DNA from 3 places in the Pantoea eucrina genome. Region 1 is predicted to be linked to each of the others. Evidence: predicted binding sites of a transcription regulator. Region 1 holds the regulator's gene; each other region holds the start of a gene.
The links. Region 1 encodes Fur, which represses iron uptake genes when iron is present. Its sites were predicted from a motif close to ATAATAATGAGAACNACTATCAA; they were not measured.
Positions count from the first base shown of each region.

Region 2: LAC65_RS17205 (TonB-dependent siderophore receptor) is a predicted target of Fur. The motif match lies at 5,521-5,543, and genes of this name have one in related genera.
Region 3: zupT (zinc transporter ZupT) is a predicted target of Fur. The motif match lies at 7,737-7,759, and genes of this name have one in related genera.

Region 1 covers NZ_CP083448.1:962,769-972,608, forward strand. Annotated here, with positions in the region: gene nagE (N-acetylglucosamine-specific PTS transporter subunit IIBC) at 1-860, shown strand, start outside; gene glnS (glutamine--tRNA ligase) at 1,010-2,680, shown strand; gene LAC65_RS04495 (hypothetical protein) at 2,916-3,311, shown strand; gene fur (ferric iron uptake transcriptional regulator) at 3,373-3,819, opposite strand; gene fldA (flavodoxin FldA) at 4,176-4,706, opposite strand; gene ybfE (LexA regulated protein) at 4,844-5,119, opposite strand; gene ybfF (esterase) at 5,278-6,042, opposite strand; gene seqA (replication initiation negative regulator SeqA) at 6,286-6,828, shown strand; gene pgm (phosphoglucomutase (alpha-D-glucose-1,6-bisphosphate-dependent)) at 6,854-8,494, shown strand; gene kdpE (two-component system response regulator KdpE) at 8,534-9,208, opposite strand; gene LAC65_RS04535 (YbfA family protein) at 9,446-9,646, shown strand; gene LAC65_RS04540 (YbgA family protein) at 9,795-9,840, shown strand, end outside.
Region 2 covers NZ_CP083450.1:142,463-152,302, reverse strand. Annotated here, with positions in the region: gene LAC65_RS17225 (pyridoxal phosphate-dependent decarboxylase family protein) at 1-430, shown strand, start outside; gene LAC65_RS17220 (lysine N(6)-hydroxylase/L-ornithine N(5)-oxygenase family protein) at 441-1,733, shown strand; gene LAC65_RS17215 (GNAT family N-acetyltransferase) at 1,735-4,089, shown strand; gene LAC65_RS17210 (MFS transporter) at 4,174-5,409, shown strand; gene LAC65_RS17205 (TonB-dependent siderophore receptor) at 5,623-7,740, shown strand; gene LAC65_RS17200 (methyl-accepting chemotaxis protein) at 7,838-9,763, opposite strand.
Region 3 covers NZ_CP083448.1:2,861,228-2,871,067, reverse strand. Annotated here, with positions in the region: gene LAC65_RS13585 (CYTH domain-containing protein) at 1-1,100, shown strand, start outside; gene glnE (bifunctional [glutamate--ammonia ligase]-adenylyl-L-tyrosine phosphorylase/[glutamate--ammonia-ligase] adenylyltransferase) at 1,130-3,979, shown strand; gene hldE (bifunctional D-glycero-beta-D-manno-heptose-7-phosphate kinase/D-glycero-beta-D-manno-heptose 1-phosphate adenylyltransferase HldE) at 4,061-5,485, shown strand; gene ubiK (ubiquinone biosynthesis accessory factor UbiK) at 5,525-5,830, opposite strand; FMN riboswitch at 6,002-6,151, shown strand; gene ribB (3,4-dihydroxy-2-butanone-4-phosphate synthase) at 6,260-6,916, shown strand; gene zupT (zinc transporter ZupT) at 6,956-7,723, opposite strand; gene ygiD (4,5-DOPA-extradiol-dioxygenase) at 7,920-8,699, shown strand; gene LAC65_RS13550 (glutathionylspermidine synthase family protein) at 8,752-9,840, opposite strand, start outside.

The DNA of each region.
Region 1 (9,840 bases):
GCCGCGAGCTGGCAGCGGATGATGAAACCGATGGTTATGATGTGAATGTCACGCCTGAAAGTAGCGGTGAAACGGCGACTGAATCGCTGGCGCGTCGCTATATTGCTGCCGTCGGCGGCTCTGAAAACCTGACGCATATTGATGCCTGTATCACGCGCCTGCGCCTGAACGTGAAAGATTCCGCACAGGTCAGCGAAGGTGTGGCAAAACGTATCGGCGCTTCAGGCGTTATTCGTCTTAATAAGCAGAGCGTGCAGATTATTGTGGGTACGCAGGCGGAGAGTATCGCTACTGCGATGAAGTCCGTATTGACCAAAGGCCCGGTGGCGGCCGCCAGCGCTGCGCCTGTGGCTAAACCGGTTGTGGCAGCAGCAGCGCCTGCGCCCGCGGCTACACATAAGGCGATTGCCACGCTGCTGGCACCGGTATCAGGTCATGTAGTGGCGCTGGATAAGGTGCCGGATGAAGCGTTCGCCAGCAAAGCGGTAGGTGATGGCCTGGCCATTCAGCCGTCGGATAGCCGCGTGGTGGCACCGATTGCCGGTACCATAGTGAAAATCTTCAATACCAATCACGCCTTCTGTCTGGAAACAGAGAGCGGCGTTGAGATAGTGGTGCATATGGGGCTGGACACCGTTGCGCTGGCAGGGCGCGGTTTTACCCGGCTGGTGGAAGAGGGCGCGACCGTTACCGCTGGCGAGCCGATCCTGGAGATGGATCTGGACTATCTGAACGCTCACGCGCGCTCGATGATCAGTCCGGTGGTGGTCAGCAACAGCGACGACTTCGCAGGTCTTACGCTGCTGGCAACCGGCACGGTCGTTGCCGGCGAAACGCCGCTCTATGAGGTGAAAAACTAACCCCGGGCGTCTAACCGATAAGGCAGGAAGCGATTCCTGCCTTTTTTGTTTTAAAAGCGCCAACAAACGGTTGTTTCCCTTCAGCGCTTTGTGGATCATACTCCGTTACTTCGAGGTAAAATCACCCGTTATTGTTTGAGGATTTTGAGATGAGTGAGGCTGAAGCCCGCCCAACGAACTTTATTCGTCAGATCATCGACGAAGATTTGGCGAGCGGTAAGCACAGTAGTGTGCATACCCGTTTCCCGCCAGAGCCCAATGGTTATCTGCATATTGGCCATGCAAAATCGATCTGCCTGAACTTTGGAATCGCACAGGATTATCAGGGGGAATGCAATCTGCGTTTCGATGATACCAATCCGGTTAAAGAGGATATGGAGTTCGTCGAGTCGATCAAAAATGATGTGCAATGGCTGGGCTTTGAGTGGAGCGGCAACATTCGTTACTCATCCGACTATTTTGATCAGCTGTTTAATTATGCTGTCGAGCTGATCAACAAAGGACTGGCGTACGTTGACGAACTGTCACCCGAGCAGATCCGCGAGTATCGCGGCACGCTGACGGCGCCGGGCAAAAACAGCCCGTATCGCGATCGCAGCGTCGAAGAGAACCTGGCGCTGTTCCGGAAAATGCGCGATGGTGGCTTTGAAGAGGGTAAGGCGTGCCTGCGTGCCAAAATCGATATGGCTTCCAGCTTTATTGTGATGCGCGATCCGGTGCTCTACCGCATTAAGTTTGCCGAGCACCATCAGACCGGTAACAAGTGGTGCATCTATCCGATGTACGATTTCACGCACTGCATCTCCGATGCGCTGGAAGGGATCACGCATTCGCTCTGTACGCTGGAGTTTCAGGATAACCGTCGCCTGTATGACTGGGTGCTGGATAACATCACGATTCCGGTGCATCCGCGGCAGTATGAATTTTCGCGCCTGAATCTGGAATATGCGGTGATGTCGAAGCGCAAGCTGACGCAGCTGGTGAGCGAGAAGCGGGTTGAAGGCTGGGACGATCCGCGCATGCTGACCGTTTCAGGCCTGCGCCGTCGTGGTTACAGCGCGGCATCAATTCGTGAGTTCTGCCGCCGCATCGGTATCACCAAACAGGACAATATCGTTGAGATGGCTTCGCTGGAGTCATGCATTCGTGACGACCTCAACGAAAATGCGCCGCGTGCTATGGCCGTGCTCGACCCGCTTAAAGTCGTGATTGAAAACCTGCCTGCCGGGCATGATGAGATCATCACCATGCCAAACCATCCTAACCGGCCGGAGATGGGAACGCGCGACGTGCCTTTCAGCCGCGAAGTGTGGATCGATCGCGCAGATTTCCGTGAAGAAGCTAACAAGCAGTATAAGCGTCTGGTACTGGGTAAAGAAGTGCGCCTGCGTAACGCTTATGTGATTCGCGCTGAGCGCGTGGCAAAAGATGAGGCGGGCAACATCACCTGCATCTATGCAACCTGCGATGTGGATACGCTGAGCAAAGACCCGGCTGATGGCCGCAAAGTAAAAGGGGTGATCCACTGGGTCTCCGCAATTCATGCGCTGCCCGCTGAGTTCCGCCTCTATGATCGTCTGTTCAGCGTGCCTAACCCGGGCGCGGCAGAGGATTTCCTCGCGACTCTGAATCCGGACTCGCTGCAGATCAAGCAGGGCTTTGTGGAGCCAGGACTGCGCGAAGCGGCAGCAACCTCGCCATACCAGTTCGAGCGTGAGGGCTACTTCTGCGCGGACAGCGTCTACTCGCAGCCATCAGCGCTGGTATTTAACCGCACGGTAGGCCTGCGTGATACCTGGGCGAAGATCGGCAGCGAATAATAACCGCTTCCGGCATCATAAAATTATATAAGGGCGAGTATTCGCCCTTTTTTATTATCCTCTTTTGCTCCCCGGCAACCATTTATTCTGCGTTAAATAAAATCGAGCTGGTATGCGGGTTTACGACTTGTCTGACTTTAAAAAAATTAACGCATTTGACCGTGTTAAATCCTTTTTTTCAGGTAGGCTATGCGCACTCCGGACTTGGTCTGTGGCTAGCAAAAAGGGAAAAATAATGACAAGCCTCGCTCAGGAAGCCAAACATAGCGTTGTGGTTTTACATCAGCTCATTGAACGTATTTTTAATCATGCGGATGTCAGCAACGATACCATGGGGCTGCTGCTGTCGCATTTCCATCCTGATTTCCGGATGGTTACGCCACAGGGCAGACAGCTGAATCTGAATGACGTTGAAGATCTTTTTCGCCGCCTGTGCGGACAGCGTGAAGGAATGCGCATCGCGACCAGCGAACATGCAATCATTTCTGAGCAGCAAAAAGAGGTCACCATTCAGTATCGCGAACTGCAGATACTGAACGGCGAGAGCCACAGCCGTATTTCGCTGGCGGTGCTGGACTGCACAACGGAAAATCCGCGCTGGCGCTATCTGCAGGAGACACTGGTCGCCTGAACTGCAGCAACAAAAAAACCGGTGCCTGCACCGGTTTTTTTATTTTGCAGCGTAGCTGACGTTATTTATCGTTATGCAGCGTTTCATCTTCCCGGCAGTCACCCACTTCGCAGTGACCATACAGATAGAGGCTATGGTTAGTAAGCTTAATGCCGTGGCGGGTCGCGATTTCGCGCTGGCGCGTTTCGATCGACTCATCGCTGAACTCAATCACTTTACCGCAGTCCAGGCAGATAAGATGATCGTGATGCTGCTGCTGCGTTAATTCAAAAACGGACTTGCCGCCTTCGAAGTTATGACGGGTTACAATGCCCGCGTCGTCAAACTGGTTCAGAACGCGATATACCGTGGCCAGACCAATCTCTTCGCCCATATCGATCAGGCGTTTGTACAAATCTTCCGCACTGACGTGATGGCACTGGGGTTCCTGAAGCACTTCCAGAATCTTTAATCTGGGCAGCGTGACTTTCAGGCCAGCCTTTTTCAATGCGGAATTGTTGTCAGTCATGCGGATATTGTCCTGTTACTTTGCTAGTCATTTGCGGCTTAACAGCCTTGAATGTGTGGTTAACGCGCATTCTCATTTGCGTCTCATTATAGAACCGGGGCAGGCGAATAGAAACCAGGCAAATGCTAAAGAAATCACCAGAGGCGGGAGTAACGCTCTTGCTGTCGCCGGCGGGATTATACAGTGCTGGGTTCTCAGTTCACTCAGCCTCAGCCTGCTGACAGAGGAATAAGCCGTTAACCGTTGCGGGTATTCTACAGAATTGCAGGGAAAAGTTAAAAAAGCGTAGCTATTATTTTTATAGGCAATTCCGTTACCCGATGTTAACCGTGCCTGCATCGGGTAACGGCAACACATTATGCCTCAATAATTTCTTTAAGCTGCAGCTCATCAAAAATCTGCTTCACCCAGCCCTCGACGCGCGCATTCGTCAGCTCTGGCTGACGATCTTCATCGATGGCGAGCCCGAGGAAATGCTTCTCATCGGCCAGACCTTTAGAGGCTTCAAAGTGGTAACCTTCAACAGGCCAGTGGCCCACGATGATTGCGCCATTTGGCTCAATAATGTCGCGAATCGTACCCAGCGCATCGCAGAAGTACTCGGCATAATCTTCCTGGTCGCCACAGCCAAACAGCGCAACCAGCTTGCCATTGAAGTCAATCTCTTCCAGCGTCGGGAAAAAGTCATCCCAGTCGCACTGCGCCTCACCATAATACCAGGTAGGAATACCCAGCAGCAGAATATCAAACGCTTCCAGATCTTCTTTCGTGCTCTTAGCAATGTCATGCACTTCGGCGACATCTTTACCCAGTTGTTTCTGGATCATCTTTGCAATGTTTTCAGTGTTGCCGGTATCGCTGCCGAAGAAAATGCCTACGATTGCCATGGGTTAGGTAGCCTCTTAAATCCTGAATGTGAGAGTAAGTCAACAGACTATACAGATAAGCGAATGATAGCAGACCCTGAAAAAGCGCGGAACGCGCAAAGCGCAGAGTTTGTGTTCCAGTGTGCGGTCTGCATAAATTATATGAGTTTGAGCTGCGTCAGCAGCATCTGCTCAATCAGCTCGCTGCGGCTGATATTTTGCTGCTCAGCCAGCGTATTGAGCGCGTCAACCGCTTCGCCGGACATTTTGAGCTCCACGCGCCGTAGCCCACGAACCTTATCGCGTTTAAGCTGATTGCGCTTATTAATGCGCAGCTGCTCATCGCGCGACAGCGGGCTGGTTTTCGGGCGGCCCGGTCGTCGCTCGTCTGCAAAGAGATCAAGCGTGGTACGGTCTGTCTGTTCTTTTGCCATGATTTGCGAAACTGAGTGGGCGCGAACGGCGCCGCGCGATTAAACACATTATCGGCCAGCCACAGTGTCTGACCACCGTGGCAAAATTTTAGCGCGACATCATACTCCAGCGTCAGACGTGACGCCAATCTTAAACATAGCGCAGTAAGCTTTTGCTTTCAGAGCGTAAAAAAGCGCCGCACGGCACGTAACACGGCATCAGGCTTCTCTGCATGCACCCAGTGCCCGGCACCGGCAATGACCTGCGCCCGCGCCTCAGGAAACTGGGCCAGCAGCGCGGCCCGATAGTGATTATCCAGATAAGGAGAGTCGCCGCCGCGAATAAACAGCGCCGGATGAGCCGAGGCGGGAATAGGTTCCCAGCCCGATATCGTCGCGTAGTTATCCCATAATACCGGCACGTTGAACCGCCATTCTCCTTCAGCAAAGGACTTCAGGATAAACTGAATGATCCCCTCTTCAGGGATAAACTGTCGCATCACCGCTGCGGCTTCACTGCGGCGCGTCACGCCGGCGGCGGATACCGCGCGAATCGCCGCAAAGATCTCATCGTGCCGGCGCGTCTGATAGTCAACGGGAGCGATATCAATCAGCACCAGCTTGCCAACGCGTTCAGGCGCCAGCGCACTCAGTGCCATAGCGATTTTGCCCCCCATCGAGTGGCCAATCACATCAACCTGCGTGATCTGCTGCGCATCCAGTGTATCAACCATATCCTGCGCCATTGCAGCATAGCTCATGCTGTTGCTGCGCGCCGATAAACCGTGGTTGCGCACATCCACCTGCAGCGTAGTACGCGCATCGGCTACGCCACGCGCCAGCCCGCCAAGGTTATCCAGGCTGCCGAACAGGCCATGGATAAGCAAAACCGGTGCGCTGTGAGAATCAGATTGTGCAGTTTGCAGACGGGCATTCAAAATCATGGCTAAAGTTCTTACAGTTGAGAGCGTGGGTTAGGGTATCATGATTCTACCTGTCCGGGTGGCGGTCGCCAGGTATTAGGGCATATTCTGACTTTTGCCCGTAAACGTTGCCAGCGCTATCAGCTATTGCGGATTTAACTTTATAATCAATATGTCAGATCCCAGGCTCTCTGCGTGCCCGCTACCGGTAAGGGCGTTGCAGAATGCGGGATTCTGCTAGTTGCCAGACTCGTACGGAATAAGATGAAAACGATTGAAGTTGACGAAGAACTCTACCGTTATATTGCCAGCCACACGCAGCACATCGGTGAAAGCGCCTCAGACATACTGCGTCGCATGCTGAAATTTACCGCCAGCTCGCGCGCTGCAGCAGCGCCAGCAGTAACGGCCCCGGTAAAAGAGGCGACAGCAGCAGCAGAGCCTGAAGCGCGTCCGCAGGACCGCGTGCGTGCCATGCGCGAGCTGATGCTGTCAGATGAGTATGCCGAGCAGAAAAAAGCGGTTAACCGCTTTATGCTGATTTTGTCAACGCTCTATCGTCTCGATCCTGATGCATTTGCCGATGCTACCGCATCGCTGCAGGGACGTACGCGCGTCTATTTTGCCGGTGATGAGCATACGCTGCTGCAAAATGGCACGCATACCAAACCTAAGCATGTGCCAGGTACACCTTACTGGGTCATCACAAACACCAATACAGGCCGTAAATGCAGCATGGTGGAGCACATCATGCTGGCTATGCAGTTCCCTCCGGAGCTGACAGAGAAAGTTTGCGGCACCATTTAAACTGAAGCGTCAGGGAGAAGCGCCAATGGCCAATCACCCCCGTGCCGGGCAGCCTGCCCAGCAGAGCGATTTGATTAACGTTGCACAATTAACCTCGCAGTATTACGTCCTGAAGCCGGATGCGGCTAACCCGGACCATGCGGTGAAATTTGGCACATCTGGCCACCGCGGCAGCGCGGGACGTCACAGCTTCAATGAAGAGCACATTCTGGCTATCGCACAGGCGATCGCCGAAGAGCGCAAAAAGAACGGTATTACGGGTCCATGCTACGTGGGCAAAGATACGCACGCGCTCTCTGAGCCCGCTATTCTGTCAGTACTGGAAGTGCTGGCGGCGAACGGTGTGGATGTCATCGTGCAGCAGGATAACGGCTACACGCCAACGCCCGCTATCTCCAATGCTATTCTGGAGCATAACAAACGCGGCGGCGCGCAGGCTGACGGCATTGTGATCACCCCTTCACACAATCCACCGGAAGATGGCGGCATTAAATACAATCCGCCAAACGGTGGGCCGGCTGATACCAACGTCACAAAAGTGGTGGAAGATCGCGCTAACCAGTTGATCAAAGGCGGTCTGCAGGATGTGAAACGTCTGCCGCTGGATCAGGCGTGGCAGAGCGGCCACATTGTTGAGCAGGATCTGATTCAGCCTTATGTTGAAGGACTGGCGCAGGTTATCGACTTCCCGGCGATTCAGAAAGCGGGACTGAAAATTGGCGTAGATCCGCTTGGCGGCTCAGGTATGGCTTACTGGCAGCGTATCGCTGAGCATTACAACCTCGATCTGACCATCGTTAATGACGCTATCGACCAGACCTTCCGCTTCATGCATCTGGATAAAGATGGCGTGGTGCGCATGGACTGTTCATCAGAGTGCGCGATGGCGGGTCTGCTGGCGTATAAAGACAAGTTTGATCTGGCCTTCGGCAACGATCCCGATTATGACCGTCACGGTATTGTCACGCCAGCTGGCCTGATGAATCCAAACCACTACCTGGCCGTCGCTATCAACTATCTTTTCCAGCATCGTCCGCAGTGGGGTAGTGATGTTGCCGTGGGCAAAACGCTGGTCTCCAGTGCGATGATCGACCGCGTGGTTAATGATATCGGGCGCAAGCTGGTAGAAGTACCGGTGGGCTTTAAGTGGTTCGTTGATGGCCTGTTCGACGGCAGCTTTGGCTTTGGCGGCGAAGAGAGCGCGGGGGCTTCCTTCCTGCGTTTTGATGGTTCAGCCTGGTCAACGGATAAAGATGGCATTATTCTCTGCCTGCTGGCCGCTGAAATCACGGCGGTGACCGGTAAAAATCCGCAGCAGCACTATGATGAGCTGGCGGAGCGCTTTGGTGCGCCAAGCTACAATCGTCTGCAGGCGTCTGCGACCTCGGCACAGAAAGCCGCGCTGTCAAAGCTGTCACCAGAGATGGTCAGCGCTGATACGCTGGCGGGCGATCCGATTACCGCACGCCTGACGGCTGCTCCGGGTAACGGCGCATCTATTGGCGGACTGAAAGTCATGACGGAGAACGGCTGGTTTGCCGCGCGTCCGTCCGGCACTGAAGATGCTTACAAGATTTACTGCGAAAGCTTCCTTGGCGCTGAGCATCGCGAGCTGATTGAGAAAGAAGCGGTGGAAATTGTCAGCGAAGTTCTGAAGAACGCCTGAGGGTGATACCGTGAAAAGGGCCGCTGCTGCGGCCTTTTTTTATGGCATAAAACGGTAGCCGATACCGGTTTCCGTCAGCAGGTGAGCAGGCTGCGTCGGGTTTTCTTCGAGCTTCTGACGCAGGTGGCCCATATAGATGCGCAGATAGTGGCTGTGTTCCACCGCATTGGGGCCCCAGACCTGATTCAGCAGCTGGCGCTGCGTCAGCACCTTGCCGGCGTTATTCAGCAGCAGACTGAGCAGGCGAAACTCGGTTGGCGTCAGATGCACTTCCTGACCGCTGCGGGTGATACGGCGTGCAGCAAGGTCAACGCAGACTTCACCAAACAGCACGCGCGCATCGGGCTGACTGCCCTGATGACGACGTAAAGCCACCCGCACCCTGGCCAGCAGTTCGCCAATGCCAAACGGTTTTGTCAGATAATCATCCGCACCCGCGTCCAGCGCTGCGATCTTATCCTGCTCGTCACTGCGGGCTGAAAGCACAATAACCGGCATAGTGCTCCACTGGCGTACTTCACGAATAAACGCGATGCCATCACCGTCAGGCAGGCCGAGATCGAGGATCGCCAGATCGGGCTTGCGCGTTGCCGCTTCAATCAGACCACGCTGCAGCTGTTCAGCTTCGACAATTTTTACGCCTTCGCTCTCTAACGCCAGGCGTACAAAACGGCGGATCTCTTTTTCATCTTCCACAATCAAAATGGTTGTCACGTGGGCTCCTGCGACACGGTTTTCTCTACTTTAGCAATAAACCGCAGCGGCGTCCGCGCAGCGATTTACCCCAATAAAATAACCCGTTATTCACACTGTTGTAACGCCATTCTTTGAAGCGGAAAAATGGTCAAAAAAAGTTCAGAATAAGTGGTCTGATGAGTAGCAAAAGTGAGCAGCCAGGAGTAATATTTGCGGCAGATCACACTTTACAACAGATTGCTCAGGAGGAACGCAATGGATAAACGCTATTCACTGCCAAAAATCGTTATACGGCGCACGCTGGTGCTGATTGCAGGCGTTGCGGCGCTTCCTTTTATGCTATTCCGCCGCGATCGTGCGCGTTTTTATAGCTACCTGCACCGCATCTGGTGCAAAACCAGTACCCAGCCGGTATGGCTGGCGCAGTCCGAAATCGCTGGCGGTATTTACTGGTAACAGAGTTTTTCTGACTGAGGCGGACGCTTTTACCCGAAGCGGCCGCTTTTTTTGACAAAATTTTCCTTATAGCGCCTGCTACATCCTGCCATTCATCGTCATTTGCGCTACACTTAAACCTCTACAAGATTCTGGAGGTTGTACAAGTATGAGCGAGAAAATTCCTGTCGGCATCAGTGCCTGCCTGCTCGGGG
Region 2 (9,840 bases), on a different replicon from region 1:
TCAGACCACGCGTCGCTTTGATGCACTGAAGATGTGGCTGACGCTGCGCGTCATGGGCCCGGCCGCGCTGGGTGAAGCGTTTGACTCGCTGATTGACCTTGCACAGCGTGCGCATCAGCTGCTGCGCGCGCATCCGGCAATCGAGGTGCTGCACGCACCAGAACTCACCACGCAAATCTTCCGCTTTGTGCCGCGCCAGTCGCTCAGCGGCCCGCAGCTAGACGATATCAACGCTGCGATCCGTAAAGCGCTGTTCCGTTCCGGCAATGCAATTGTGGCAGGCACGAAAGTCGACGGCCGGCAGTATCTGAAATTCACCCTGTTAAATCCTGCCACCACCGCGGCAGATCTGGAAGAGGTGATTAACCTGGTTGCGCATTACGGGCGCGAACAGCTGCGCACGACCGCGCTCCACGCGGCAAATCAGTGAGAACTCTGTTATGAATAACACCGTTTACGATTTTATAGGCATCGGTATCGGCCCGTTCAACCTTGGACTGGCCTGTCTCAGCGAACCGGTAGAGGGACTCAACGGCGTATTTCTCGATCAGAATGCGGGTTTTGACTGGCACACCGGCATGATGCTGGAAAGCGCACACCTGCAGACGCCGTTTATGGCCGACCTGGTGACGCTGGCTGACCCCACCAGCCCTTACAGCCTGCTGAATTACATGAAAGAGAAAGGAAAACTCTACTCATTCTACATCCGGGAAGATTTTTTCCTGATGCGTAAAGAGTATAACCAGTATTGCCAGTGGGCCTGCGAGCGCCTCAGTAACCTGCGCTGGAACCGTCACGTTGAGTACGTAAGTTATGATGCGGAGCGGGCGGTTTATCGCGTTCAGGCGGTGAATAATCAGAGCGGCGCGACCGAAGAGTGGCTGACGCGTCATCTGATCCTCGGCACCGGTCCGGTGGCCTGGCTCCCGGAGTGCAGTCAGCCGCATCGTCAGCGTATTACGCACTCCAGCGACTATCTGAAAAACAAAGCAGAGCTGCAGCAGAAGCGGTCTGTCACCGTGCTGGGCAGCGGTCAGAGCGCGGCTGAAATTTACTATGACCTGCTCAGCGATATCGACCGGTTTGATTATCAGCTGAACTGGATCACCCGTGCGCCGCGCTTCTATCCGCTGGAGTACACCAAGCTGACGCTGGAGATGACCTCACCGGAGTGGGTGGACTATTTTCATGCGCTGCCGCCGGCGAAGCGCGACCGGCTGAATGCAGACCACAAGAATCTCTATAAAGGTATCAACAGCAGCCTGATCAACGATATTTATGATCTGATGTACGTCAAACAGCTCGACGGCCCGCTCGACGTCAATCTCTTCACACACTCAGCGCTGACCGATCTGCGCTGGCTGCCGGCAGGGGAGTTTGAACTCTCGCTCTGGCAGCAGGAGCAGGAGTGCGCCTTTACCCGTCGTACCGAAGGGCTGGTGATGGCAACCGGCTATCACTACCGTCCGCCGATGTTTATCGAAGGCATCAGTCAGCGGCTGCGCTGGGACGAGCAGGGGCGCTACGATGTGCAGCGTAATTACAGCATCGATCATCACAATCAAATCTTTGTGCAAAACGCAGAGCTGCATACGCACGGTTTTGTGACGCCGGATCTCGGCATGGCCTGCTATCGCAACTCCGTTATTTTACGCGAAATTACCGGACGCGAAGTTTATCCGGTAGAGCGGCAGATCGCGTTTCAGACTTTCCCGGCACAGACGGAGCGCTGACATGAGCACAGAGATGATTTACCGCGTTCAGCGACCGGCAGGCACCTTTAGCCTGCGCCCGATGCAGGCCGCCGATGCCGCACTGATCCACAGCTGGGTAACGCGCGACTACGCCCGCTTCTGGGGCATGCAGAACGACACCCTGGAGCAGGTCGCCGCTTTTTATCACGGGCTGACCGCAAATAATCCCCACGCCGCCCTGATTGGCTGCTGTGAAGGGCAGCCGGTGTTTCTGATGGAGTGCTACCGCGCCACCGAGGATGAAATCGGACGGTTCTATCCGGCCGCGCCCGATGATTACGGGATGCATATTCTGATTGCGCCCGCCAGCACACCCATTCCGCAGTTCAGCTGGCAGGTCTTTACCGTTGCCATGGGATACCTGTTCAGTCTGCCGCAGGTCGGACGCGTGGTGGTGGAGCCTGACGTACGCAATGAGAAAATTCACCGGCTGAATAAACGGGCCGGCTTTCGCTATCAGCACACGCTCGATCTCGGGCATAAAACCGCCTGGCTGGCGTTTTGCCAGCGGGAAGATTATCAACAGGCTCTGGAGCAGGATATTTTGACCATGAACACACCCTCTGCGCTGCTGACAGGATCCCACCTTACGGGCGATAACTGGGCACAGGCAAACCGGATGCTGATCCGCAAAGCGATAAGCGAGTTTGCCCACGAAAAGCTGGTTACGCCCGTTGAAAACGGCGCAGGCTGCTATACGCTGGCCGTACCGGGCGGCGAAGCACATTATCAGTTCCGCGCAGAACGTCTGGCGCTGGACCACTGGAATATTGACGCCGCGTCACTGCTGAAGCAGGAAAATGGCCGGCCGCTGACGCTGGATGCGCTGCAGTTTATCGTGGAGTTTAATCAGCAAATCGGCATTCCGCAGGCGCTGCTGGCAACCTATATGGAAGAGATCAGCAGCACGCTCAGCAGCAGCGTCTATAAGCTGCAGAAGCAGAATCCGGATGCGCAGGCTCTGGTGCACGCTGATTTCCAGACCATTGAGGCGGCAATGACCGAGGGGCACCCCTGTTTTGTCGCCAATAATGGCCGCATTGGTTTTGACGCCCGCGATTATCTCGCTTTTGCGCCAGAGGCCGCCGCACCGGTCCAGCTTATCTGGGTTGCGGTACATCAGCGCAACGCCCATTTTTCCAGTCTGAGTACGCTGAGTTATGAGCAGCTGATGCGTGATGAGCTGGGCGCGGAGACTCTGGCGCGGTTTACAGAGCAGCTGAGCGCGCGCGGGCTGAATGCGGATGAGTATATCCTGATGCCGGTGCATCCGTGGCAGTGGCAAAACAAACTGCTGACGGTATTCGCGGCCGATATTGCTCAGCAGGATATCGTCTGGCTCGGCGAGGGCGACGATCGCTATCAGGCGCAGCAATCGATCCGCACCTTCTTTAACCGCAGTCAGCCCGCGAAGCGCTACGTCAAAACCGCGCTGTCGGTGCTTAACATGGGCTTTATGCGCGGTCTCTCACCCTATTATATGGCGACCACGCCCGCGATTAACGAGTGGCTGGAACAGCTGGTCAGCAGGGATGCGTGGCTGCAGCGCTGTGATTTCCGTATTTTGCGGGAGGTTGCGGCGGTGGGCTATCACAACCGTTACTACGAGCAGGCTATCAGCGGCGATTCCGCCTATAAAAAGATGTTTGCTGCGCTGTGGCGGGATAATCCGGCAGCCCGCCTGCAGCCGGGTCAGCGCCTGATGACGATGGCCGCACTCCTGCATGTTGATCACCACCAGCAGGCGCTGTTACCAGCGCTGATCGCTGACTCAGGCCTGCCGGCAAAAGAGTGGGTGGCGCGCTATCTGAACTGCTATCTCAGCCCGCTGCTGCACTGCTTCTACCAGCACGATTTAGTGTTTATGCCCCACGGCGAAAACCTGATCGTGCTGCTGGAGAACAATGTGCCGGTCAGCGCCTACATGAAAGATATTGGTGAAGAGATTGCCGTCATGGATCCGGACGCGCAACTGCCGGAAAAAGTGAGCCGACTGGCAGTGGATGTGCCGGACGATCTCAAGTTACTGTCGATTTTTACCGACGTATTCGACTGCATTTTCCGCTTTATCAGCGCCATTCTGCACGACGCCGGTACGCTGTCGCAGGCTCAGTTCTGGCAGGCGGTAGCGCAGTGCGTGAAAGAGTATCAGCAGGCGCATCCGCAGCTGGCAGCTAAATTTGCACGCTTTGATATGTTTACCCCGGCGTTTACCCGCTCCTGCCTTAACCGGCTGCAGCTGGCGAATAATCAGCAGATGATTAACCTCACCGACCCGGCGGAAAATCTCAAGTTTGCCGGTACGCTGGATAACCCGATTGCCCGCTGGCGCTGATAAGGCGTTCGCTGGCTGACATCTGTGACGCGGTTGCTCCGGCAACCGCGTTTTTTATCATTCTGCAACGGGTAAGGATCGGTAATGGCCCTGTATGAACCGGTGTCGCAGCTCACGCGCCGCCGCATAATTTTTCCGCTCTCGCTGGTACTGTTTGAATTCGCCACCTATATCGCGCATGACATGATCCAGCCCGGCATGCTGCTGGTCACTGAGGAGTTTGGTGCCGGACCTGAGTGGGTTTCCGCTTCGCTAACCGCCTATCTGATCGGCGGTATGATGCTGCAGTGGCTGCTGGGGCCGCTTTCCGATCGCATCGGGCGGCGTCCGGTGCTGCTTAGCGGCGTCGCTTTTTTTATGCTGACCTGCATTGCCACTCACTGGGTGCAGAGCATTGAGCAGTTCGTACTGCTGCGCTTTCTGCAGGGAGTCAGCCTGTGCTTTATCGGCTCTGTAGGCTACGCCGCTATTCAGGAGGCGTTCAGTGAAGCGCTGAGCGTGAAGATCATGGCGCTGATGGCAAACGTCGCGCTGCTGGCTCCGCTGGCCGGGCCGCTGGCCGGGGCCGCTTTTCTGACTATAAGCGACTGGCGCACCCTGTTCTGGCTCTTCGGCGGCGTGACGGCGCTGGCCCTGCTGGGCCTGTGGTGCACTATGCCGGAAACCGCAGGGGATCGTACGCGCTCGATCTCACCCGGCGCGCTGGGCAGGGGTTACTGGCAGCTGCTGCGCGATCGCCAGGTTATGCGCGGCTCGCTGGCAATCGGCCTGGTGACCATTCCCTGCCTCGCCTGGGTAGCGCTGTCGCCGGTTATTCTGATGCACGATGCCGGCCTGAGCCGTATGGAGTATGCGCTGCTGCAGCTGCCGGTGTTTCTGGCGATGATCGCCGGTAACCTGACGCTGGGGCGCCTCAGCAGCCGGCTGCCGATCCAGCGACCGCTGCAGCTGGGAGCCTGGCCGGTGGTAGCCGGTCTTGCGCTGGCGGCAGTCGCGACCATAGCCGATCGGCACAGCTATCTGTGGCTGACCGCCGGCCTCAGCCTTTACGGTTTTGGCACCGGACTGGTTAATGCCGGACTCTATCGTATGACGCTTTTTTCCAGCCAGGCGGGCAAGGGCAGCGTGGCAGCGATGGTGGGTATGGTAACAATTCTGATTTTTGCACTCGGCATTGAAGCGGCAAAATACGCCTATTTCAGCTTTTACAGTACCGGCTTTAGCCTGATTAATCTGACCTGCGGATTGCTCTGGCTGGGGCTGATCCGCGCATTTCTGCGTGAAAACCGGCGGCGGCAGCCCGCGCTGCAGCAGGCCTGACGCATTTATCTAAAGCGAGCTGCGGCTCGCTTTTCAGCCATTCCCCCACTTTTTAACCGGTTTCCGGCAGAAAATTTAACTGCAGACACATCTTGAAATGCCACTATCAAAAAGATAATAATTCTCATTAATATTAGCATTACCATTGCCTCTGGCATCCATCGGCTCTCCGGCTGCACCGGAGAGAACTGCGTGTTTTTAAGGGAATTAACCATGCGAGTGCCTTTTACTCTGAAGCGTTCTGTTCTGTTCTGCTCCGTCGCATTATCTGCATCACCGCTGCTGTATGCAGCTGAGACTCTGGTTGTCACCGCGCAGCCGGCTGAAACGGCTACGACTCCCACCACCGGCTATACGGCGAAAACCAGCCAGGGCGCGACTAAAACCGATCGCCCGCTGATCACTACCGGTCAGGCCGTTTCAGTGGTGACGCGTCAGCAGATGGAAGATCAGGGCGCGATGAGCGTAAATCAGGCGCTGAATTATACCGCAGGCGCCTTTACAAACTTCGCCGGTGCGGCGTCGCGTTACGATACGGTATCACTGCGCGGTTTCCACGGTGGCGATGTCGACAATGTCTTCCTGGATGGCCTGCGACTCATGAGCGATCCCGGCAGCTATAACGTGCTGCAGGTTGATCCCTGGTTCCTGGAGCGTATCGATGTGATTAAAGGTCCTTCATCTGCGCTTTATGGTCAGACGGTGCCGGGCGGGCTGGTGATGGAGACGTCAAAACGTCCGCAGTTCCGGCAGGAAGGGCATTTCCGTCTCTCGGCGGGTAACAACAACACCACTTCAGCCGCCTTTGACTACACCGATGCGCTGAACGATCAGCTGGCGTTCCGCCTGACCGGTATTACCCGCAACAGCGACACCCAGTACGAACACACGCGGGAAGAGAAATATGCGATTTCACCCTCGCTGCTCTGGCAGCCGTCAGAAGATACCTCGTTGCTGCTGCGCGCCTATCTGCAGAAAGATCCCTCAGGCGGCTACCACAGCGCGGTACCGGGTGAGGGCAGCATCACCGAACATAACGGCTATAAGCTGAGCAATGGCTTCTACGACGGCCAGAGCTCACTCGACCAGTTCAAACGCCGCGAGCAGATCTACAGCGCCGAATTTGCGCACCGCTTTAATGACACCTGGGCGTTCCGCTCTAATGCCAGCTACTCTCACTCAAACGTCGATCTCGACCAGGTGTATCAAATCGGCTGGACAGGGAACAGTTCAGATCTGCTGAACCGCTACTACTCCGGCTCGCGCTCATCGCTGAAAGCGTACGCGATCGATAATCAGCTGGAAGCAGATTTCGCCACCGGCGCAGTAGACCATAAAGTGGTGCTGGGCGCGGAATACCATCAGTATAAAAACGACCTGCATGACGCAAGCGGCAACGCCAGTCAGCTGAATGCGCGGACCGGGGCCTCCGTGGGTGCCAACGACGTGTATACCTTCGAACGCTCGCAGCGCTACTACTATCAGACCGGCGTCTACCTGCAGGATGAGATGGTCTGGGATAAGTGGCATCTTGACCTGTCGGGCCGCTATGACCGCATTGTGTCGCAGACTGAGAACTACGATCAGGCGACCAAAAACCGGCGTCAGGATGACCACGTGGGCGGTCGTGCCGCGCTGCTTTATGCGTTTGACAACGGTGTCTCACCTTATGTGAGTTATAGCCAGGCTATTACGCCGCAGTCGCTCTCGGGCCAGAACGGCAACCTGCTGAAACCCACTACCGCAGAGCAGTATGAAGCGGGCGTGAAATATCAGCCGCCGGGGACCTCCGATCTCTACACCGCAGCGGTGTACGATCTTACGCAGAAAGATGTCGGCAACCGTATTGTGCAGGGTTCTTATTTTGTGCCTGCCGGTAAAGTGCATTCACAGGGGCTGGAGCTGGAGGCGCATACCCAGCTGACGCCGCGTCTCAGCACCATCGCTAACTACACCCTCAGTCACGTACGGTATAAAGATTCGGTGGATGGCAACGATGGCCACACGCCATATGTCACCCCCAACTCTATGGCTTCGCTCTGGAGTAAATATCAGTTTGACTATGGTCTGAGCGTGGGTGCCGGCGTGCGTTACATCGGCAAACAGTGGGCTGATAATGAAAATACCCGGCGCCTGCCTTCCGCCACTCTGTTTGACGCGTCGGTCCGCGCCGATCTCGGTGCCTGGAACAGCCAGCTGAAAGGGGCTTATGTACAGGTTAATGCCAATAACCTCACCGACCGGGAATATGTCGCCGCCTGCTACGGCACGGGCTACTGCTACTGGGGCGCTGAGCGCTCAATTGTTGCGACCGTGGGTTACGATTTCTGATCGGATAATAGGTGGCCGGCGTACAGCCTGACGCCGGCAAACATACAGCCCGTAAGCTGGTTTATCCGCTTACGGGCTTTTTTCTGGTCGGCGCAGGTTAAAAGCTTTCCCAGCTGGCGTCCGCTGTGGACACAGGCCGGGGTTTAGCCGGCGACGGCGTCAGCACGGGCTTCGGAGCAACCCGGGCGGCATTTTCCTGTTCCGCGGAAAGACGGAAGATGGCCACGGTTTTCTCCAGTTCAATCGCCTGCGACTCCAGCGAGCTTGCTGCGGCAGAAGACTCCTCAACGAGAGCCGCATTCTGCTGGGTGGTGGTATCCATCTCCGACATCGCCTGCGCAATCTGCGAGATGCCCCGGTTCTGTTCATCAGAGGCGGCGGCAATCTCACCCATAATGTCGCGCACCTGCGTCACCGACTGCACAATATCATTCATTGTCGTACCGGCACGATCCACCAGCGCTGAGCCGTCGCTGACGCGATCCAGTGATTCGCGGATCAGCGTCTCAATCTCTTTTGCCGCCACAGAGCTGCGCTGCGCCAGGTTTCTGACTTCGCCCGCTACCACGGCAAAACCGCGTCCCTGTTCTCCGGCCCGCGCCGCTTCAACCGCTGCGTTCAGCGCCAGGATATTGGTCTGGAACGAGATACTGTTGATGACATTGATGATTTCACCAATTTTACCGGAGCTCTGACTGATACCGCTCATGGTAGCGATCACGTCGCGAACAATCTCGCCGCCGCGGCCAGCATTGCCGGAGGCGTCGGCCGCCAGCTGGCTGGCGTGATGCGCATTCTCAGCGTTCTGCTTCACCGTAGAGGTCAGCTGTTCCATACTCGCGGCGGTCTGCACCACGGCAGCACTCTGCTGCTCGGTGCGGGAAGAGAGATCGGTATTGCCGGCGGCAATCTCTGCGGAGGCGCGCGCCACGCTGCTGACGCCGCTGCGCACGTTAGCGATAATCGTCTGCAGGCTATGGTTCATGCTGTCAACCGCCTGCATCAGCTCTCCCAGCTCATCGCCACGGGTGGTTTTCAGCGACGTGGTCAGATCGCCTGCGGCAATGCGCTGCGCCGCGCTGAGCGTTTCACGCAGCGGGTGCGTAATGCTGCGCGTAATGCGCCAGGCAATCAGCAGGCTCAGCACCACGCAGATCGCGGCGGCGATAGCGATGCGCCACTCAGCGCCTTTGATAAACGAGGCAGAAAGCTGCGACTGATAGCTGAACATATCTGCCACGCCCGCATTCAGCCGCTCCGCCGCGCCCGTCAGGATGATGGATTCACTTTTCTCGCTGTTAAAAGCGTTCAGGTAGGGCGCCAGGGCGGGGCGCTGCTGATTGACCGTGGCCAGCACGGCCTGCGTTGCGGTAGTGATATCCCCCTGATTAAAACTGTCGAGCAGTTCGGTGAGGGTGGTGATGGTGATAAATTTATCCGCGATGGCGTCTCTGCTGGTTTCGCCGGGATTTTTCAGGAAGTTCTCTTCAATATTAGCGGTATCGTAGAGGGTCGCCGTAAGCTGCATAACCGGCGGCGCGGTCTCTGGCGTCAGGCCGCGATTCAGCGACTCCAGCTGATGTGCCAGCTTAATCAGCGCGGCAGGCGTAATTGCACTGAAGGCCGTGGTGGTTTCTTTAGCGGCGGCAATAAATTTTTCGCGCTGATCCTGATAGCTGTGCATCAGTTCACCCAGCTGGTTCACTTTCTGCAGCCCCTCTGCGTTCCAGCTAAAGCTTTCCAGACGCTGATAAAGCGCGGTAAATTCTTTCAGCGCCTCAACGTTCCGCACGGCAAACTGCTCATCTTTCGTGTACTGATACAGAGTGCGATTCAGCCGTGCTTTACTGAGCGTATTCACCATCTCAACCGTCACGGTGCGCCGGGCTGAGTTATCTTTAATGCTGCGAAAACAATCAAATGCGATAACAGTGATTGCCAGTGAGGCGGCTATCACAATAATAAAACCGGCTCCCAGTTTCTTTCCGATTTTAATATTTGAGAGGGAGTGAGCAAGGCCCATAAAATTCACCTTTAGTGAGATAATGAAATGCAGGTCAGAGGGAGGCGGAACGCGTGCTCTGCCGTCAATTTACTATC
Region 3 (9,840 bases), 1.5 Mb from region 1:
CGGGTCAGACGCTGGGCGGTCTGCATCAGCGCCCGGAGTACAACGTGGATATAACGGCGCCGCAGCTTGATATCGCCCGGCTGCCGGCAGAGATCTGGCCGCAGGGTACTGATATTGCCACCCTGCAGCAGCGGCTGCAGCCGCTATTCAGCACGCATTTCCGGCGCGAAACCTGGACGGTAGAGGCAGGTAACAGCACGATTGAAATTGCCTTCGATCAGGGCAGCGTGGCGGCCGGCGAGCTTAGCGAACCGCTGTGTGAAGTTGAGCTGGAGCTTAAACAGGGCACGCCTGCCGATCTGCTCAGGCTCGCGCAGACGCTGGCAGCGGGCGGCGGACTCCGTCCCGGCAGCCTGAGCAAAGCCGCGCGTGGCTATCAGCTGGCGCAGGGTGACGCGCTGCGCCCGGTTCGGGCGCTGCCGCTGCTGAAAGTGACGCCAAAAGCGACAGTAGAGCAGGGGATGATTGCCGCGCTCAGCGCCGCGCTGGATCACTGGCAGTATCATGAAGAGGTCTGGCTGCGCGGTAATCCGGCTGCGCGACACGCTGTGCTGGAGGCGCTGGAAACGCTGCGTCAGGCGTTTTCGCTGTTTGGTGCGCTGGTGCCGCGTAAGGCTAACAGCGAGCTGCGCCAGAAGCTGACCCGTCTTGAGGAGCTGCTGCAGGATGATGCTATCAGTGCGGAAACCCTCTGTTTCTCTGCCACCTCAGTCGAGGCGCAGATGGCGCTGACGTGCTGGCTGGCAGAAGCGCAGTGGCAGCCGTGGATCGACAGCAAAAACCAGATCAAGCTGCAGGGCTCTTATAAACGCTTTTGCGACATCATGCTAAGCCGCGTGGCTGCGGATCTGCGGGAAACCTTTACGGATGTAAAACTGGTCAGCGAGTTTCAGGATAAGGCCACGCGTCTGCAGCGGCAGCTGCTGGCTGTCTGTCTGCTGGCGGCGGCGTATCCGGCTGAAGAGGTATGCCAGTGGATGGCGGGATGGCAGGAGCTGCAGCTCGCCATCCGGGAAAAACAGCAGCACGGCCTGATTCAGCTCGCTACGATGGCCATGCGCCAGCCGCCATTCTGGCTGAGCAGCGGCGTCAGGCGTTAACGACACTATGTAAAATTCAGGGAGAGAGGATGCAGTTACCGTTACCTTCGCTGATGCAGGCGCAGCTGGCCGGCATCGCAGAACGCCTGCAGCTGTCGCTGCCGGCGCTGACGTCTGAACAGGCTGGCGCGCTGGCCTTTAGTGACTTTATCGCAGATAACCTGCAGCAGCAGCCAGCATGGTGGCAGCAACTGCAGCAGCAGCCTCCTCAGCCTGATGAATGGCAGCACTATGCTCTGTGGCTGCAGCAGGCGCTGCAGCATGTGGATAGCGAGGCCGCGCTGATGCGTGAGCTGCGCCTGTTCCGCCGGCATATGCTGGTGCGTATCGCCTGGATGCAGGCGCTGCAGCACGCCACGACCGAACAGAGCCTGACGCAGCTTAGCGTACTGGCAGAAAGCCTGATCGCTGCCGCCCGCGATCGCGTGTGGCAGGATTGCTGTCGCGATTTTGGCACGCCCTGCAACGAGGCGGGCGAGCCGCAGCCGCTGCTGATCCTCGGCATGGGCAAGCTGGGTGGCGGAGAACTCAACTTCTCCTCTGATATCGATCTGATCTTTGCCTGGCCGGAGAGCGGCGTCACGCGCGGCGGGCGACGCGAGCTGGACAACGCACAGTTTTTTACCCGCATGGGGCAGCGCCTGATAAAAGTGCTGGATCAGCCTGGCGTCGATGGTTTTGTTTACCGCGTGGATATGCGACTGCGTCCGTTCGGCGATAGCGGCCCGCTGGTGATGAGCTTTGCGGCGCTGGAAGATTACTATCAGGAGCAGGGGCGTGACTGGGAGCGCTACGCCATGGTCAAAGCGCGTCTGATGGGCGACGATCGCGGCGAGTGGAGCCAGGCGCTGCAGCAGATGCTGCGGCCGTTTGTCTATCGCCGCTATATCGATTTCAGCGTGATTCAGTCGCTGCGTAACATGAAAGGGATGATCGCGCGTGAAGTGCGCCGTCGTGGCCTGAAAGATAATATCAAGCTGGGTGCCGGCGGTATCCGCGAAATCGAATTTATTGTGCAGGTGTTTCAGCTGATTCGCGGTGGACGTGAGCGCTTACTTCAGTCGCGCTCACTGCTGCCAGTGCTGCAGGCCATCGGTGAGCTGGAGTTGCTGCGTCCGCAGCAGGTCAGTCAGCTGCATGACGCCTACCTTTTTTTACGCCGGCTGGAGAATCTGCTGCAGAGCATCAATGATGAGCAGACGCAGACGCTGCCGCAGGATGCGCTCAACCGGGAGCGTCTGGCGTGGGCGATGAACTGCGCCGACTGGAAAGCGCTGACGGCACAGCTAACGGCGCACATGGCCGCCGTACGCGCGGTGTTTGATGAGCTGATTGGCGACGATGCCCCGGACGTTGATGATCAGCCGGAACTGGCGGAATTTGCGGCACTCTGGCAGGACACGCTGGAGGAGCATGAGCTGACGCCGGTGGTGCCGCAGCTGAATGAAACGCAGCGGCAGCGCTTTTTTTACGTGCTTAATGACTTCCGGCAGGATGCCAGCCGGCGCACAAGCGGGCCGCGTGGCCGGCTGGCGCTCGACCAGCTGATGCCGCGCCTGCTGGGGGAGATCGCTTCGCGTGAGGATGCCGACAGCGTACTGGAGCGCCTGACGCCGCTGCTGCTGGGGGTGCTGACGCGCAGCACCTATCTTGAGCTGCTGACTGAGTATCACGGCGCGCTGCGTCACCTGATCCGTCTCTGTGCCGCCTCACCAATGATTGCCAGCCAGCTGGCGCGCTATCCGCTGCTGCTGGATGAGCTGCTCGACCCCGCCACGCTGTATCAGCCCACTGCCACTGACGCCTACCGTGACGAACTGCGGCAATATCTGCTGCGTATTCCGGCAGAGGATGAAGAGCAGCAGCTGGAGGCGGTGCGCCAGTTCAAACAGGCGCAGCTCTTGCGTATTGCCGCAGCAGATATCGCCGGAACGCTGCCGGTAATGAAAGTAAGCGATCACTTAACCTGGCTGGCAGAGGCGATGATCGAGTCGGTGGTGCAGCAGGCCTGGCAGATGATGGTACAGCGCTATGGGCGGCCATCACATTTGACGCGTGACGATGAGCGCGGCTTTGCCGTGGTCGGCTATGGCAAGCTGGGGGGCTGGGAGCTTGGCTACAGCTCCGATCTCGATCTGGTGTTTCTGCATGATTGTCCGGAGAGTGCAGAGACCGACGGTGAACGCGTCATCGACGGAAGGCAGTTTTATCTGCGTCTGGCGCAGCGCATCATGCATCTCTTCAGCACCCGCACCGCCTCCGGTATTTTGTATGAGGTGGATGCCCGCCTGCGTCCTTCTGGCTCAGCAGGCATGCTGGTCAGCACCTTCGACGCCTTTGAAGAGTATCAGCGTAATGATGCCTGGACCTGGGAGCATCAGGCGCTGGTGCGTGCGCGTATTGTCTTTGGTGAGCCGGCGCTGATGGCGCGTTTTACGCAGATCCGCCACGCTATTCTCAGCCTGCCCCGTGCAACAGCACCGCTGCGGGCTGAGGTACGTGAAATGCGCGAAAAGATGCGTGCGCACCTGAGCAACAAACATAAAGGGCGCTGGGAGATAAAAACAGATGCAGGCGGTATTACCGATATTGAATTCATTGCCCAGTATCTGGTCTTAGCGTCAGCGGCGGATCGGCCGGCCCTGACGCGCTGGTCAGATAACGTGCGCATTTTTGCTCTGATGGCGGAGCACGATATTATGCCTGCCCAGGAAGCGCAGGCGCTGACGCATGCTTACGTCACGCTGCGTGATGCGCTGCATCATCTGGCCCTGCAGGCGCTGCCGGGTCACGTGGCACCGGATCGTTTTGCCCGCGAGCGCGGCATTGTCAACGCCAGCTGGCAGCGCTGGCTGGGCACGGTTGAGTCAGACAGTTGAGGCGTGCGGCGGCATCTTACCCTGCGGCGGGTATATGGTATTATCCGCGCAATATTTTGAGCGTAGTCTGGAGTCTCTGAAATGAAAGTAACACTGCCCGCGTTTGGCAAGGCCACCGTACTGGTTGTTGGCGATGTGATGTTAGACCGCTACTGGTATGGCCCGACCAGCCGCATTTCACCTGAGGCGCCGGTGCCGGTCGTCAAAGTGGATACCATTGAGGAGCGTCCGGGCGGCGCGGCCAACGTGGCAATGAACATTGCCGCGCTGGGTGCCGCATCGCGTCTGATTGGGCTGACCGGTGAGGATGATGCCGCGCAGGTACTGAGCCGCACGCTGGAGCAGGTTAACGTCAGCTGTGACTTTGTGGCGCTGAAAACGCATCCCACCATCACCAAGCTGCGCGTGCTGTCGCGCAACCAGCAGCTGATCCGGCTGGACTTTGAAGAGGGCTTTGATCAGGTCGATCCGCAGCCCATCCACGATCGTATGCGTCAGTCGCTGTCACAGGCTGGCGCGCTGGTGCTGTCAGACTACGCTAAAGGCGCCCTGAGCAGCGTCCAGACTATGATCGGGCTGGCCCGCGAAGCGGGTGTACCGGTACTGATCGACCCGAAGGGCACCGACTTTGAGCGCTATCGCGGTGCAACCCTGCTGACGCCAAACCTGTCTGAATTTGAAGCCGTTGCCGGCAAATGTAAAACCGAAGCGGACATTGTCAGCCGGGGAATGCAGCTGATCGCTGACTATGCGCTCTCAGCGCTGCTGGTGACCCGTTCTGAAAACGGCATGACGCTGCTGCAGCCGGGTAAAGCGCCCCTGCATATGCCGACGCAGGCGCAGGAAGTCTATGACGTGACCGGTGCCGGCGATACGGTTATTGGCGTCCTGGCCGCGGTCCTTGCGGCAGGTGACACGCTGGAAAACGCCTGTTTCCTTGCCAACGCGGCGGCAGGCGTCGTGGTGGGCAAGCTGGGAACCTCCACCGTCAGTACGGTGGAGCTGGAGAACGCTATTCATGCACGTCCCGAAAGCGGCTTTGGCGTGATGACGGAGAGCGAGCTGAAAACCGCCGTGGCTCAGGCGCGTCAGCGCGGCGAGAAAGTGGTGATGACCAACGGCGTGTTTGACATCCTGCATGCAGGACACGTCTCTTATCTCGCCAATGCCCGCAAGCTGGGCGATAGGCTGATTGTGGCGGTGAACAGCGACGCGTCAACCCGACGTCTTAAAGGCGAAACCCGGCCGGTTAATCCGCAGGAGAACCGGATGATTGTGCTGAGCGCACTCGAAGCGGTGGACTGGGTCGTACTGTTTGAAGAAGATACGCCGCAGCGTCTGATTGCCGATGTGCTGCCGGATTTGCTGGTGAAAGGCGGAGATTACAAGCCGGAAGAGATCGCAGGCAGCAAAGAAGTATGGGCCAACGGCGGTGACGTACGCGTGCTTAACTTTGAAGATGGCATCTCCACCACCAACATTATTAAAACGATCCGCAGTCACTGAGCAGACAGCCGGGGGCAGCAGCCACCCGGCTGATCATATTTACTGTGGCGTATCGATTTTACCGGCCGGATCGGGCGTCACCACTGCTGGCGCCGGTGCCGCCGGGCTTTCACTCTCCAGTTTAGCCAGACGCTGCTCCAGGGCTGCCAGCTTTTCGCGGGTGCGCAGCAGGACCTGAGTCTGCACATCAAACTCTTCACGGTTAACCAGATCCATACGGGTCAGCTGCGCCTGCAGAACCTGCCGGATTTTCTTCTCCACGTCGTCGCCAAAGTCGCGGATGCCTTTCGGCATCGCTTCATGGACCTGGCGCGCCAGTTGTTCAATTTTTTTTGTGTCGATCATGGTTATTTCCTGATTGCAGTGGCTGTGAGCAGCACGTTTTCCGACGGTACAAGAAGTAAGTGTAATGCCAGAACCAAAAAGGTTAAACCCGAAATCCGCAACGCATGATGTGCAAAAGCAATTGCACTTTTGTCGATTGCCCGTCCCGGTGAATAACGCTATAGTGATTTTGCTTATTCTCAGGGCGGGGCGAAATTCCCCACCGGCGGTAAATCAGCTTCTGCTGAAAGCCCGCGAGCGCTTTTGCGACCGTGCAAAAGGACAGCAGATCCGGTGTGATTCCGGGGCCGACGGTTAAAGTCCGGATGGGAGAGGGTAACGACATCAGCCGGGTTTATGCCCGCGTCACGTTTTTGCCATGTGTATTTTTCACGCACTCCTAAGCTCGCCCTGGTTCTGGTAACTCATAATATTTTAAGGTTAATTACCATGAATCAGACGCTTCTTTCTGAATTTGGCACGCCGGAACAGCGTGTAGAACGTGCACTTGACGCACTGCGTAACGGTCGCGGTGTGATGGTTCTTGACGATGAAGATCGCGAGAACGAAGGCGATATGATTTTTGCCGCCGAGACCATGACCACAGAGCAGATGGCGCTGACTATCCGCCACGGCAGCGGCATTGTCTGCCTCTGCATCAATGAGGCCCGCCGCCAGCAGCTCGATCTGCCGATGATGGTAGAGAACAACACCAGCTCTTACGGCACCGGATTTACCGTTACGATTGAAGCCGCAGCGGGAGTGACCACCGGCGTCTCTGCAGCTGACCGCATCACCACTATCCGCGCCGCGATTGCTGATAATGCTAAACCGGCTGACCTGCACCGTCCGGGACACGTTTTCCCGCTGCGCGCGCGCGAAGGTGGCGTACTGACGCGCGGCGGTCATACCGAGGCCACGCTCGATCTGGTCACGCTTGCGGGCTTCAGGCCGGCTGGCGTCCTGTGCGAGCTGACTAACGACGATGGCAGCATGGCGCGCGCCCCTGAAGCGATCGCGTTTGCGCAGCAGCATGATATGCCCGTGGTGACCATTGAAGATCTGGTGGCTTACCGCCGCCAGCGTGAGACCCGTCAGGCCAGCTAAAGCTGGCATACAAAAGCAGACCAGCCGGAGGGCGGGAAATCAGCCCGCGCCGGCGGTCTGCAGCAGCGTCAGACTCAGCCCCATCACCGTCATCCCACACAGCACGCCATAGCTCGGGTTATTGTGCGGATCGATTTCGCGCGCCAGCGGCATCAGTTCATCCACCGAAAGTGCGACCATAATCCCTGCGACGGCGGCCATAATGGCAGCAATCACTACCGGCGACAGCGCCGGACCGAGCAGCAGAAAGGCAATGACGCCGCCCAGAATTTCCGCCATACCAGAAATACAGGCCCAGAACAGCGCTTTGGCTTTGGAACCGGTCGCCGCGTACATCGGCCCGGCAACCGCCAGTCCTTCAGGAATATTGTGGATGGCCACGGCTAAAGCGATGCCCAGCCCCAGCTCCATATCGCTGCTGGCAGTAACAAAGGTGGCGACCCCTTCAGGAAAATTGTGCAGGCTGATGCCCAGCGTCAGCAGCACAGCAGTTCGCTTCAGGTTAACGGGACGACCCTGAGTGGCCATCAGATCCTGCGGATGCTGATGCGGCAGCAGGCGATCCATCGCGAAATAGCCGATCAGGCCGAGCATAAACATACCGTATCCCAGCATCGGTGACATTCCCGCAGTATGCAGCGCCGCTGGCAGCATCTCCATCAGCGAAATCAGTAGCATAATGCCGGCGGCGAAGCCGAGCGCAAAGGCGAGCAGACGGTTTGACGGCTTTTGACCGAGAATGCCAAACAGGGCGCCAATAAAGGTGGCACCACCGGCCAGAATAGTGAGCAGTAAAGGCACCGACATAGCAAGCTCCATGATGATAATGATTACCAGTTACATTATAATTAACCTTATAAAATATCGAGTTATTAAGCGTAAAGTTATGTCGTTCACGCTTATTCAAATTTGCTGACAGACATTATCACGCTTCTCCGCGTTTAAGTGGCCTGGCAAGCGCGTATTGTGACGCTTATGAAAGCAACAGCGATGAGGTGTGAAAATGTGTGATGGCCGTATGCCTGCTCTGTTTCTGGGTCATGGCAGCCCGATGAACGTGCTGGAAGAGAACCGTTATACCCGGGTATGGCAGCAGCTGGGCAGAGATCTGCCGCGCCCGCGCGCTATTCTCGCGATTTCCGCGCACTGGTACACGCGCGGAACGCGGGTAACCGCCATGGAACAGCCACGCACTATTCACGATTTCGGCGGATTTCCGCAGGCGCTGTTTGACGTGCGCTACCCGGCACCCGGATCGCCTGCGCTGGCGCAGCGCGTAACGGAGCTGCTGCCGGCGGCAGAAAAAGATGAGAGCTGGGGGTTCGATCACGGCTCGTGGGGCCTGCTGGCCAAAATCTATCCTGAGGCGGATATTCCGCTGGTGCAGCTCAGCGTGGACAGTACCCGGCCCGCCGCATGGCATTTTGAGGCCGGACGTAAGCTGGCTGCGCTGCGCGATGAGGGGATCCTGCTGGTTGCGAGCGGCAACGTGGTACATAACCTGCGCAAGCTGCAGTGGCAGGGGAGTGCGCCGGCGTATCCATGGGCCGAAGCGTTTAACCAGTATGTGCGCGATAATCTGCCCAGCGACGCGCCGGCAGCCGATCATCCGCTGGTTAACTATCAGCAGCATCCGGGCGCGGCGCTTTCGCATCCGACCGCTGAACACTATCTGCCGCTGCTCTATATTCTGGGCGCACGCGCAGCGGGTGAGGCGGTCAGCGTGCCGGTTGAGGGCATGGAGATGGGCGCAATCAGTATGCTGTCAGCGCAGGTGGGATAACGGCCCGCGGCGTCGCAGGCCGGAAGGGGGCGCACCGGAATGCGCCACCAGGTTAGCCGATAAAAGTATGCGGATAGAAGCGCGACAGATCCTGGGTGATCAGCGCCCGATCTTCGCGTAAGCCAATCCCCGCCGGCTGATCGTCTATCAGCCAGCTGCCAATCAGCGTATAGCTGTCGCCAAATCGGGGCAGCGCGCAGAACTGCTGGATAATCATACCCTCTTCGCCATAGGGACCGTCAGCGCGCGCAATTTCGTTGCCGTTTTCAATAATACGGATGTTGGCGCCCTCACGGGAGAAGAGCGGCTTCACCACATATTTATCCATCTGCGGCGCCTGGCTGTCATCTGCAAACCAGGCGGGCAGCAGATTGGGATGGTCCGGGAACATCTCCCACAGCAGCGGCAGCAGGGCTTTATTGGAGAGGATGCTTTTCCAGGCGGGTTCCAGCCAGCGTACGCCGGCATCGGCCAGCTTGGTCGAGAACACCTCGCGCAGCATGAACTCCCAGGGGTAGAGCTTGAACACGTTGCTGATGACGCGATCGTGCTGGTCGGTAAACTGGCCTTTTTCCCCTAGTCCAATCTCGTCGATATAGAGAAACTCGCCGGGAAGTCCCGCTTCTGTGGCGCAATCCTGCAGATACTGTACCGTCGCGCGGTCCTCTTCCGTATCACGGCAGCAGGCAAAGTGCAGCCAGTTAAAGCCGTGCTGCTGCTGCAGAACCGCAAACCGCTCAATCAGCTTCTCCTGCAGGCTGTTAAACTGATCGCTGCCCGCCGGCAGGTTGCCCGCTTTGAGCTGATCTTCGAGCCAGATCCACTGAAAAAAAGCGGCCTCATAGAGTGACGTCGGCGTGTCGGCGTTGTTTTCCAGCAGCTTGATCTCACCGCTGCCATCCCACACCAGATCCAGACGGGAATAGAGCGAAGGCTGACGCTGAGCCCAGGATTCGCGGACAAACTCCCAAGTGTGTTTCGGAATGCAGAAGCGGGTCAGTAGCGCATCGCTGTTAACCACTTTTTCCACCGCCTGCAGGCACATCTGATGCAGCTCTGCCGTAACGCTTTCCAGCGTCTCTACCTGTGCCAGCGTGAACTGATAATAGGCCTCTTCACACCAGTAAGGCTCACCATACAT